Regions from separate parts of the Arthrobacter sp. SDR-2R genome, predicted to be linked through region 1. Evidence: predicted binding sites of a transcription regulator. Region 1 holds the regulator's gene; the other holds the start of a gene.
What was found. The regulator Rex, encoded in region 1, represses fermentation and respiration genes when NADH is low (regulators of the CRP and FNR family bind a similar motif). The targets are predictions, from matches to a motif close to CTTGTGAANNNNTTCACAAG.
Positions count from the first base shown of each region.

Region 2: a site for Rex is predicted at 3,287-3,306, ahead of araB (ribulokinase). Genes of this name have one in related genera too.

Region 1 is NZ_CM173231.1:1,324,060-1,328,989, reverse strand. Features, by position in the region: gene AC3ANU_RS06120 (YceI family protein) at 1-151, shown strand, start outside; gene AC3ANU_RS06115 (hypothetical protein) at 360-1,211, shown strand; gene AC3ANU_RS06110 (redox-sensing transcriptional repressor Rex) at 1,325-2,029, opposite strand; gene AC3ANU_RS06105 (glutaredoxin family protein) at 2,123-2,377, opposite strand; gene AC3ANU_RS06100 (HAD family hydrolase) at 2,456-3,274, shown strand; gene AC3ANU_RS06095 (30S ribosomal protein bS22) at 3,354-3,452, opposite strand; gene AC3ANU_RS06090 (helix-turn-helix domain-containing protein) at 3,604-3,816, opposite strand; gene AC3ANU_RS06085 (3-deoxy-7-phosphoheptulonate synthase) at 3,971-4,930, opposite strand, start outside.
Region 2 is NZ_CM173231.1:4,065,417-4,070,346, forward strand. Features, by position in the region: gene araA (L-arabinose isomerase) at 1-621, opposite strand, end outside; gene AC3ANU_RS18770 (L-ribulose-5-phosphate 4-epimerase) at 678-1,394, opposite strand; gene araB (ribulokinase) at 1,391-3,145, opposite strand; gene chvE (multiple monosaccharide ABC transporter substrate-binding protein) at 3,412-4,539, shown strand; gene mmsA (multiple monosaccharide ABC transporter ATP-binding protein) at 4,646-4,930, shown strand, end outside.

The sequences.
Region 1 (4,930 bases):
CAACACCCGCGCCGGCGTCTCCGCCGAGACCACCATCAGCCGCAAGGACTTCGGCCTCACCTGGAACGCCGTCCTGGAAGCCGGCGGCGTGCTGGTCAGCGACAAGGTTGCCATCAACCTTGAACTCGCCTTCATCGCCCCCGCAGCGTAGTTCCGCCCGCCAGGGCACAACCCCGGCGCCAGGCCTCCCCGGCCTGGCGCCGGGGTTCCCTGTTTAACGGCAACCACCTGCGCCAATACCCGCTGAATCACCCACAACGCCGCCCGCCGGGGGTACGGTGGACTTAAGCCATGCTGGGGGAAGGCAGAGGACTGATTCCCGGCAGCCTACCCGGATCCCGACCTGCAGAAGGAACGCCATGAGTACTCCTCCCGTCCCGCCCCCGTCGCCCCAAGACCCCAGCAACGACCAGCCGGGGCATGAACAGGCCGGCAGCCCCCAGTCCGGAGACCAGCAGCAGCCCCGCTACGGGCAGAATGCGCCGCAGTATGGCCAGAACGCCCCGCAATATGGGCAGAACGCGCCCCAGTACGGCCAGAACCAGCCGCCGGCAGCGCCGCAGTACGGCCAAAACCAGCCCCAGTACGGCCAGAATGCGCCGCAGGCCCCGGGCTACGGCCAGAACCCGCCGCAGTATGGCGCCCAGTTCGGGCAGAATGCACCCCAGTACGGCCAGCCGCCCTACGGGCAGTCCCCCTACGGCCAGTACCCGTCGGAGCAGCCGCAGCCGGCCGGAGGCAACGGCGTCCCGCAGCTGGTGAACATCTCGTTCTGGCTGTTGATCGCGTCGGCAGTGATCTTCGTGATCTCCCTGCTGACCGGGCTGACGCAGCTGGATGATCCGGTGTTCCGGCGGACATTCGAGGACCAGATGGCGGCCGGAGGCGCCAGTGGAGTCACCTATGACGACATTAAGGGGGTCATCGCCGGCACCCTGGTGGTGTTCGCGATCATTGGCGTGGCCCTCTACCTGCTGGTGGCCTTCTTCGTCCGAAAGGGCAAGAACTGGGCCCGCATCCTGGGAACGGTCTTCGCTGCACTGTCCGTCTTCGGACTCTTTGGTCCCCCCAGCTTTGCCACCATCGGAACGCTCCTGGGAATTGCGGCCATCGTGCTGCTCTACCTTCCGGCAGCCGCCCCGTACTTCCGGAAGCAGCAGCCTTTCGCCAACCCCTATTCGGGCGGCTTCGGCAACCCCTACGGGCGGTAGCCACTCCGCCCGCTGACACTGCACGCGGCCCGGGATGCATCATTCGCATCCCGGGCCACCTGCTTTAACGGGTCCGCCAAGACTTGGGCCGGGGGAAAACTTCCAGGGAAACCCTAGGCCGTCTGCCCGGGCGTCTGGGCCCGCTGGGCGTGGTAGGCCAGGATCTGGAGTTCAGTGGCCATGTCCACCTTGCGAAGATTGACCCCTTCGGGAACCTGCAGCATCACGGGTGCAAAGCTCAGCACGCTGCGCACGCCTGCCGCCACCACACGGTCGCAAACGCCCTGCGCGACGGCCGCGGGAAGGGCCAGGACCACCATGTTGGCCCCGGTGCGGTGCAGGACGGTCTCCAGGTCTGCCACGTCGCTGACGCGCAGCCATCCCACCTCGTTGCCCACCACCATCTGGTCTGCGTCGAAGATGGCCACCACATCGAACCCGCGCGACTCAAAGCCGCCGTAGCGTGCCAGCGCCTTGCCCAAGTTGCCGGCGCCCACAATGGCCACTTTCCAGTCGTGGGTCAGTCCGAGCGCGGCGGCGATGTGGCGGCTGAGGTACTGCACCTCATAACCGACGCCCCTGGTGCCATAGGACCCCACATGGGACAGGTCCTTGCGGAGGGTTGAAGAACTGACGCCGGAGGCTTCTGCCAGGGATTCGGAGGAAACGCGCTCCACGCCCTCGGACAGCAATGTGTTCAGGGCACGGAGGTAGATGGTGAGCCGGGCCACGGCGGCAGGAGGTATCTGCTTGGTCAGTGCGCCCGTGGCATCCGGAAGGTCCGGGACAGACTGGGGCGAAGAACCCAGGGATGTCACCCGCACCTCCCTTGCGTCGCGTTGTGAGTCCACTCTAGGTCCCTGCCGCTCATGCCTTCAAAACCAGGACCATCAGAAACTGCCGCCACTGCCCTACCGGCCCATGGCGCGCTGCAGCACGCGTGCCAGCCGGACCTCGTCGATCTTCCAGAAGTCGCGCTGCACGCCGTCCACCAGGACCACCGGGATCTCTTCGGCGTAGCGCTCCCGCAGTTCAGGCTGGTTGTCCACCAGCTCTTCGCTCCAGGTAAGGCCCAATGAGGCAGTGACCCGGCCGACGGCGTCGCGCGCCTCCTCACAAAGGTGGCAGTCAGCTTTGGTGACCAGGACGACGCGGGGTGTAGCCATGGCTTAACGGTATCGCCGTTCCCGGCGTGAGGCTGACGCCGACGGCGGCGGGCCAGTGGATTGACTAGACTCAACTCCATGCCCCAGGAGAAATACGTCGCCGTAGTCACACGGCCGGTTGCTGCGCCGCAGCCCGGCGAGGCGGCGTTCTTCGATGTGGACAACACCCTGATGCGGGGTGCCAGCCTGTTCCATGTGGCCCGCAAGATGCACCAGCGGGGAGCCTTCACCCTGAGGCAGGCGGCGGGTATGGCCTGGAAGCAGTTCAAGTTTGTGGCCCGCGGCGAGAACATGGACGATGTCCATGCCGTCCGGGACTCGGCCCTGACCCTGGCCGTGGGCATCAGTGTGGATGACATCAAGGCGCTGGGCGAAGAAGTCTATGACGAGATGATCGCGTCCCGGATCTGGCCCGGCACCAAAGCGCTGGCGCAACAGCACCTGAGGGTGGGCCGCCGCGTCTGGCTGGTGACAGCCACCCCCATCGAAGTGGCCACCGTAATCTCCACCCGGCTGGGACTGACCGGAGCCCTGGGGACCGTGGGCGAGGTCTCGGACGGCCTGTACACCGGGCGGCTGGTGGGAGACATCCTGCACGGCTCGGCCAAGGCCGTGGCCGTGCAGGCCATCGCCGACGATGAGGGCCTGGACCTCAAGCGCTGCTGGGCCTACAGCGACTCCTACAACGACGTCCCGCTGCTGTCGCTGGTGGGCCATCCGGTGGCCATCAATCCGGACGCCAGGCTGCGCCGCCACGCCCGCGACCGCAACTGGCCGGTTTACGATTTCCGCGCAGGCCGCCGTGCCGCGACATTGGGACTCAAGGCGGCCACCTTCGGCGGGGCCATCTACGGCCTCTGGAAGGGCTTCGCCCGCATCCGCGGCCCGCGGGCATAATTCTTACCTCTTGCCGGGTTAAACGAAATGCCCGCCACCTTGGAAGGCGACGGGCATTTCCACGCTGCTTGAAGTATCGCTACTTCTTGTTGCGGCGCTGGTGACGGGTCTTGCGAAGCAGCTTGCGGTGCTTCTTCTTGGCCATACGCTTGCGACGCTTCTTAATAACTGAACCCACGAAAGTTCCTTACAAACTAGATGCAGTACCTGTCTGATGGAGAATGTCCGTGGACAAAGCTACGAACTGAACAACTGACAGATTCTTACAATGACGTAAAACGTTCCTTAACAGGGTACCGCTTATCGGGAGCCGCTCAGGACAGGCAGCCTCAGGCGGTTTCGGTGTGGCCTTCCACGACAGCACCCCTGAGGTACTGTTCGACGGCGTTTTCGGGGACCCGGTAGGAGCGGCCGAAGCGCACCGCCGGCATTTCGCCGGAGTGGACCAGCCGGTAAACAGTCATTTTGGAGACCCGCATGACCTCGGCTACTTCAGCCACGGTCAGGAACTTCGCGTTGGAGAAGTTCTGTTCTGCCGACATTTCCCTATTTTCCTTTGCTGACGGATGGACAACAGTGACCCCAGGTACGTGCCAATGCGGTGTTACGATGCTGAGCCATCCACCAACCACCTAAAAAGATACTCTAGATGTTCATGTGGCAGATGTGAAAGTAGTGCCTCCCCTATTTCAGCCCCTAATCTGACTGCCGCCGCTTCCGTGCCGATGCCGCCAGCTGCTCAAGGACGGACGCGGAAACGTCCCAGTCCATGCACGCATCCGTGACGCTTTGCCCGTACACCAGCTCCGCGCGTCCGGCCGCGTGCTCGGCAACATCCAGGTTTTGCGCGCCGCCCACCAGGAAGCTTTCCAGCATCACGCCGGCCACGGCCCGCGCGGCAGCCCCGCCCTGCTCCAGCTGGGCGCCAATCTCCAGGGCCACCTCAGCCTGCCGGTGGTGGCTCTTGCCGCTGTTGGCATGGCTGGCATCCACGATCAGCCGCGGGTTCAGCCCCTTGCCTGCCAGTTCACCGGAGGCGCGTTCCACATCGGCCGCTGAGTAGTTGGGTCCCTTGCGGCCGCCGCGCAGGATCACGTGGGTGTCCGGGTTTCCAGCCGTTGCCACCAGCGCAGCCCGGCCGTCGCCGTCGATCCCCAGGAAGGCCTGCGCCGCCGCCGCGGCACCGCATGCATCGATGGCCACCTGGAGGCCGCCGTCGGTCCCGTTCTTGAAGCCGATGGGCATGGACAGCCCGGACGCGAGCTGGCGGTGGATCTGGCTCTCGGTGGTGCGGGCACCGATGGCACCCCACGAGATCAGGTCCGCCATGTACTGGGGGCTGATCGGTTCGAGGAACTCCGTTGCCGTGGGGAGGCCCAGCGCGGTGACCTGCTGCAGGAACAGCCGGGCGGTGCGGAGGCCGGTGACCATGTCATGGGTGCCGTCCAGCCGTGGATCGTTGATCAGGCCCTTCCAGCCCACGGTGGTGCGCGGCTTTTCGAAGTACGTCCGCATGACGATCAGCAGGTCTTCCTTGTGCTTCTCCGCCTGGCTGACCAGCCGGCGGGCGTATTCCAGCCCTGCCTTGGGGTCGTGGATGGAGCAGGGACCCACGATGACCAGCAGGCGGTCGTCCACGCCGTCCATGATGGCGCG
Region 2 (4,930 bases), 1.7 Mb from region 1:
GAAGCGCAGCTCCGCCTCGGTCTTGTCGCCTTCGGTGACGGCGACGTTGCGCATGTTGTCCCCGAAGCGTGTCAGCTTAAGGGTGCGGACGGCGGCCCAGCCGGCGGCGGCGCGCTGCCAGGAGCCCACCTGGCGTGCCACCTCGGGGTTGGAGACATGCCCGACGACGGTCTTCCGGGCGATGCCCAGGCGGGACTGGATGTACCCGAACTCGCGGTCGCCGTGCGCGGCCTGGTTCAGGTTCATGAAGTCGAAGTCGATGTCCGCCCACGGCAGGTCCCGGTTGGCCTGGGTGTGCAGGTGCAGCAGGGGCTTACGCAGCAGGTCCAGGCCCTGGATCCACATCTTGGCCGGGCTGAACGTGTGCATCCAGGCGGTCACACCGATCACCGAATCATCGGCGTTCGCCTCCAGGGCGGTGCGCCGGATGGCATCCGAATCGGTGAGGACCGGCTTCCAGACGATCTTGACCGGGACGGCGGAATTGGCGTTGAGCTGGTTGGCGATCTCCTGCGACTGGGCGGCCACCTGCTTGAGGACCTCCTCCCCGTACAGGTGCTGGCTGCCGGTGAGGAACCAGACCTCGTAGCCGTCGAGGGAGGTGCTTGCTGCGGTGCTCATGGATTCTCCTGGGAAGTTGTGTAATGACGGCGCCGTGGATTACTGGCCTGTGTTGTTTATTGGCCGTAGACGTTCTGGTAGCGGGCATAGAGGGAGTCGATGGAGCCCTGGTCGATGGGCAGCGGTTCGCCCAGCTGGCGGGAGATGTGGACGGTGCGGGCCACTTCCTCGCACATCACGGCGGCCTTCACCGCGGAGCGGGCGTCCTTGCCGATGGTGAAGGGGCCGTGGTTCTGCATCAGGACCGCCGGTGAATTGGAGTTCTTCAGCGTCTCCACGATCCCGTGGCCGATCGAGTCGTCCCCGATCAGCGCGAATGGGCCCACCGGGATGGAGCCGCCGAACTCATCGCCCATCATGGTCAGCACGCACGGAATGGCCTCCCCCCGGGCAGCCCAGGCAGTGGCGTAGGTGGAGTGGGTGTGCACCACGCCCCCCACCTCCGGCATGTGCCGGTACACGTAGGCGTGCGCTGCGGTGTCCGACGACGGCGACAGCGGCGGGTTGCCCCAGTCCACGGTCCCGCCGCCACCGACGTTGGTGCCCCTGACGGGCATGCCGTGCAGGTCCGTCACGATCATCTGCTCCGGGGTCAGGTCCTGGTAGGCGACCCCGGAGGGCTTGATAACCATGAGGTCGGTGCCCGGCACCCGGGCGGAAACGTTGCCTGCGGTCCACACCACCAGTTCGTAGCGCGTCAACTCAGCGTGCAGGGCGCACACGTCCTCCCGGATCCGGGCGATGGTTTCCAGGATCCCGGTGTCGGTGCTCATGCGGAGACCCCCACGGCAGGTTCGGCGGCGGAGCCGGGCAGGCTGGCCCGGGCGGCTTTGCGCTGGATGGCCTTGAGCCGGTGCATCACGTCATTGCCGCCGCGGCCAAAGTAGTCGTGCAGTGCCTTGTATTCCTGGAACAGTTCCTCGTACGCGGCAACGTTTTCCGGGATCGGCGTGTAGACCTCGCCGGGTTCGGCGCCCATGGCGGCGGCGGCTTCCCGGATGTCCGCGTATTCACCCGCGGCCACGGCGGCGTGGATGGCCGATCCCAGGGCCGGGCCCTGCTCCGAGCCGATAGTGGACAGCTGCAGGCCGGTGGCGTCCGCGTAGATCTGCATCAGCAGCCTGTTCTTGAGCAGGCCACCGGCCACGATGAATTCCCTGACCGGAACCCCGGCGTCGCGGAACGCGTCCACGATGGTGCGGGTTCCGAAGGCCGTGGCTTCCAGCAGGGCACGGTAGGTGTCCTCGGGCCGGGTGGCAAGGGTCTGGCCCACCACGATGCCGGACAGCTCGTGGTCCACCAGCACCGAGCGGTTGCCCGAGTGCCAGTCGAGCGCGATCAGGCCGTGCTCCCCGATGGCCTGCCGCGACGCCAGTCCGGTGAGGTACTCGTGGATTCCCAGCCCCGCGTCCCCGGCAGCCTCATGGTATTCGGGCGGGACGCCGTACCTGGTGAACCAGCCGAAGATGTCCCCCACACCGGACTGACCGGCCTCGTAACCCCACAGGCCGGGCACGATGCCGCCGTCCACTGCCCCGCACATTCCCGGCACTTCACGCAGTTCGCTGCCGTTCATCACATGGCAGGTGGAGGTGCCCATGATAGCCACCAGCTGGCCGGATTCCACGGCCTTGGCAGCAGGGGCAGTGACGTGGGCGTCAACGTTTCCCACGGCCACGGCGATGCCCTCCGGCAGCCCGGTCCAGGCTGCAGCCTCCGCCGTCAGGGTCCCTGCGGCGTCCCCCAGCCGCCCGATCGTGTGCTCCAGCTTGGAACTGACAAAGTCCTTGAAGTCCGGATTCAGGGCGGCCAGGAAATCCTCCGAGGGGTACCGCCCGTCCTGGTAGATGCCCTTGTAGCCGGCGGTGCAGGCGTTGCGGACGTAGCGGCCGCACAGCTGCCAGACGATCCAGTCGGCCGCCTCCACCCAGTGGTCCATTTCGGCGTAGGCCTCCGGGTCCTCTTCCAGCAGCTGCAGGCCTTTGGCGAATTCCCACTCGGACGAGATCAGGCCGCCGTACCGCGGAAGCCAGTCTTCGCCGCGTTCGGCCGCCAGCCGGTTGATCCGGTCGGCCTGCCCCTGGGCGGCGTGGTGGCGCCAGAGCTTCACGTAGGCATGCGGGCGGTTGGCATAGCCCGGCAATTCGTTCAGCGGCGTGCCATCGGCCTTCACGGGCACCATGGTGCAGGCGGTGAAGTCGGTGGCAATGCCGACGACGGCGGCCGGGTCGATCCCCGCGTCAGCCACCGCGGCAGGAACGGCGGTGCGCAGGACGTCCCGGTAGTCGTTGGGCACCTGAAGCGCCCATTCGCCGGGAAGCCGCGTGCCGTCGTCGCCCGCCACGTCACCGGGCAGGGAGCCGGTCACCACCGCATGGGGATATTCATGGACGGCGCTCCCAAGCTCCTTGCCGTCGCGGACCCGCACCACCACGGCGCGGCCGGACAGGGTCCCGAAGTCCACGCCGACCACGCAGTGGTCGTGGCGGGGGTCGGAGCTGGAAGTAAATAGCGCATCTGGCATGGGGTTGCCTCCATCCGGGAGGCAAGCGGCCTCATTACCGGTTTTGTAGGGTCAGGGTCGAGCTAAGTGCTGCAGCAAGTGTGAACGCTAACAAAGAAGAAGTCAATGCCATCGAAAGATTTCGGAGTTTCCGGGAGAAGGCTCTTGTTAGCGTTCACAAATCAGTCTATATTGAACCGACACATCAACCATGTGGCCAGGACCGGGAGCACCGTTGCTTCCCGGCCCAACAACACTTCGCGGCAATGCTGCCGCGGAAGGAGATTATGGTGAGAATCAAAAAACTCATGGGCGCGGTGGCCCTTGTCCTCGCCCTGACCGTGGGAGCCACCGGTTGCGGCTCCCGTGGCGGAACCAGCGAATCCAGCGGCGCAGCGAAGCCCAGCGACTCGCTGGTTGGCATCTCGATGCCAACCCAGACATCTGAACGGTGGATCGCCGACGGCGCCAATGTTGAGAAGTCCCTGAAAGACCTCGGCTACAAGACGGACCTCCAGTTCGCCAACGACGACATCCCCACGCAGGTCTCGCAGATCGAAAACATGCTGACCAAGGGCGCCAAGGCCCTGATCATCGCTGCCATCGACGGCACCACCCTGACCGACGTCCTGGCCAAGGCCAAGGAGCAGAACGTCAAGGTCATCGCCTACGACCGCCTTATCAACGGCACTCCGAACGTGGACTACTACACCACGTTCGACAACTACACCGTGGGCGTCCAGCAGGCCACCTCGCTGCTGACCGGCCTGGGGCTGGTCGACGCGAGCGGCAAGAAGGTGGACGGCAAGGGCCCCTTCAACATCGAACTTTTCGCCGGAAGCCCGGACGACAACAACGCCAACTTCTTCTGGACCGGCGCCATGGACACCCTCAAGCCCTACATGGATGCCGGCACCCTGAAGGTCCCCAGCGGCCAGACCAAGTTTGAGCAGGCCGCCATCCTTCGCTGGCAGGCACCCGTGGCGCAGAAGCGCATGGAGGACATCATCACCTCCGCCTACAGCTCGGGCACCAAGCTGAACGGCGTCCTTTCCCCGTACGACGGCCTGTCCATCGGCATCATCTCCGCCCTCACCAGCACCGGCGGCTACGCCAAGGGAAGCCTTCCGGTGGTCACCGGCCAGGACGCCGAAAAGGGCTCCGTGAAGTCCATCGTCGCGGGCGAGCAGTACTCCACCATCTTTAAGGACACCCGCCAGCTCGGCGCACAGGCCGTCAAGATGGTCGACGCCGTCCTCAAGGGCCAGGAACCTGAAACCAACGACACCAAGACCTACAACAACAAGGTCAAGGTTGTTCCGGCCTTCCTGCTGAAGTCCGTGATCATCACCAAGGACAACTACAAGAAGGAACTGATCGACTCGGGTTACTACACCGACGCCGACGTCAAGTAGTCAGCGTCCGGGGGCTGTGGCCGGACCTCCATCCGGCCGCAGCCCCGCCCGCAACCTCCTGCAGCAGCAGGACGGCCAAGCTTCGACCAGTCAGTGGGAATTGACGATGAACACACCCATTCTTCAAATGCGAGGAATCACCAAGACCTTCCCCGGCGTGAAAGCGCTGCAGGACGTCACCCTCGATGTGAACCGTGGAGAGGTCCACGCCATCTGCGGCGAAAACGGCGCCGGCAAATCAACGCTCATGAAAGTGTTGTCCGGCGTCTATCCACACAACAGCTTCGAAGGGGAAATCCTCTTCGAAAACGAACCCTGCAACTTCTCCAGCATCTCGGACAGCGAGAAGCGGGGCATCGTGATCATCCACCAGGAACTGGCGCTGAGCCCG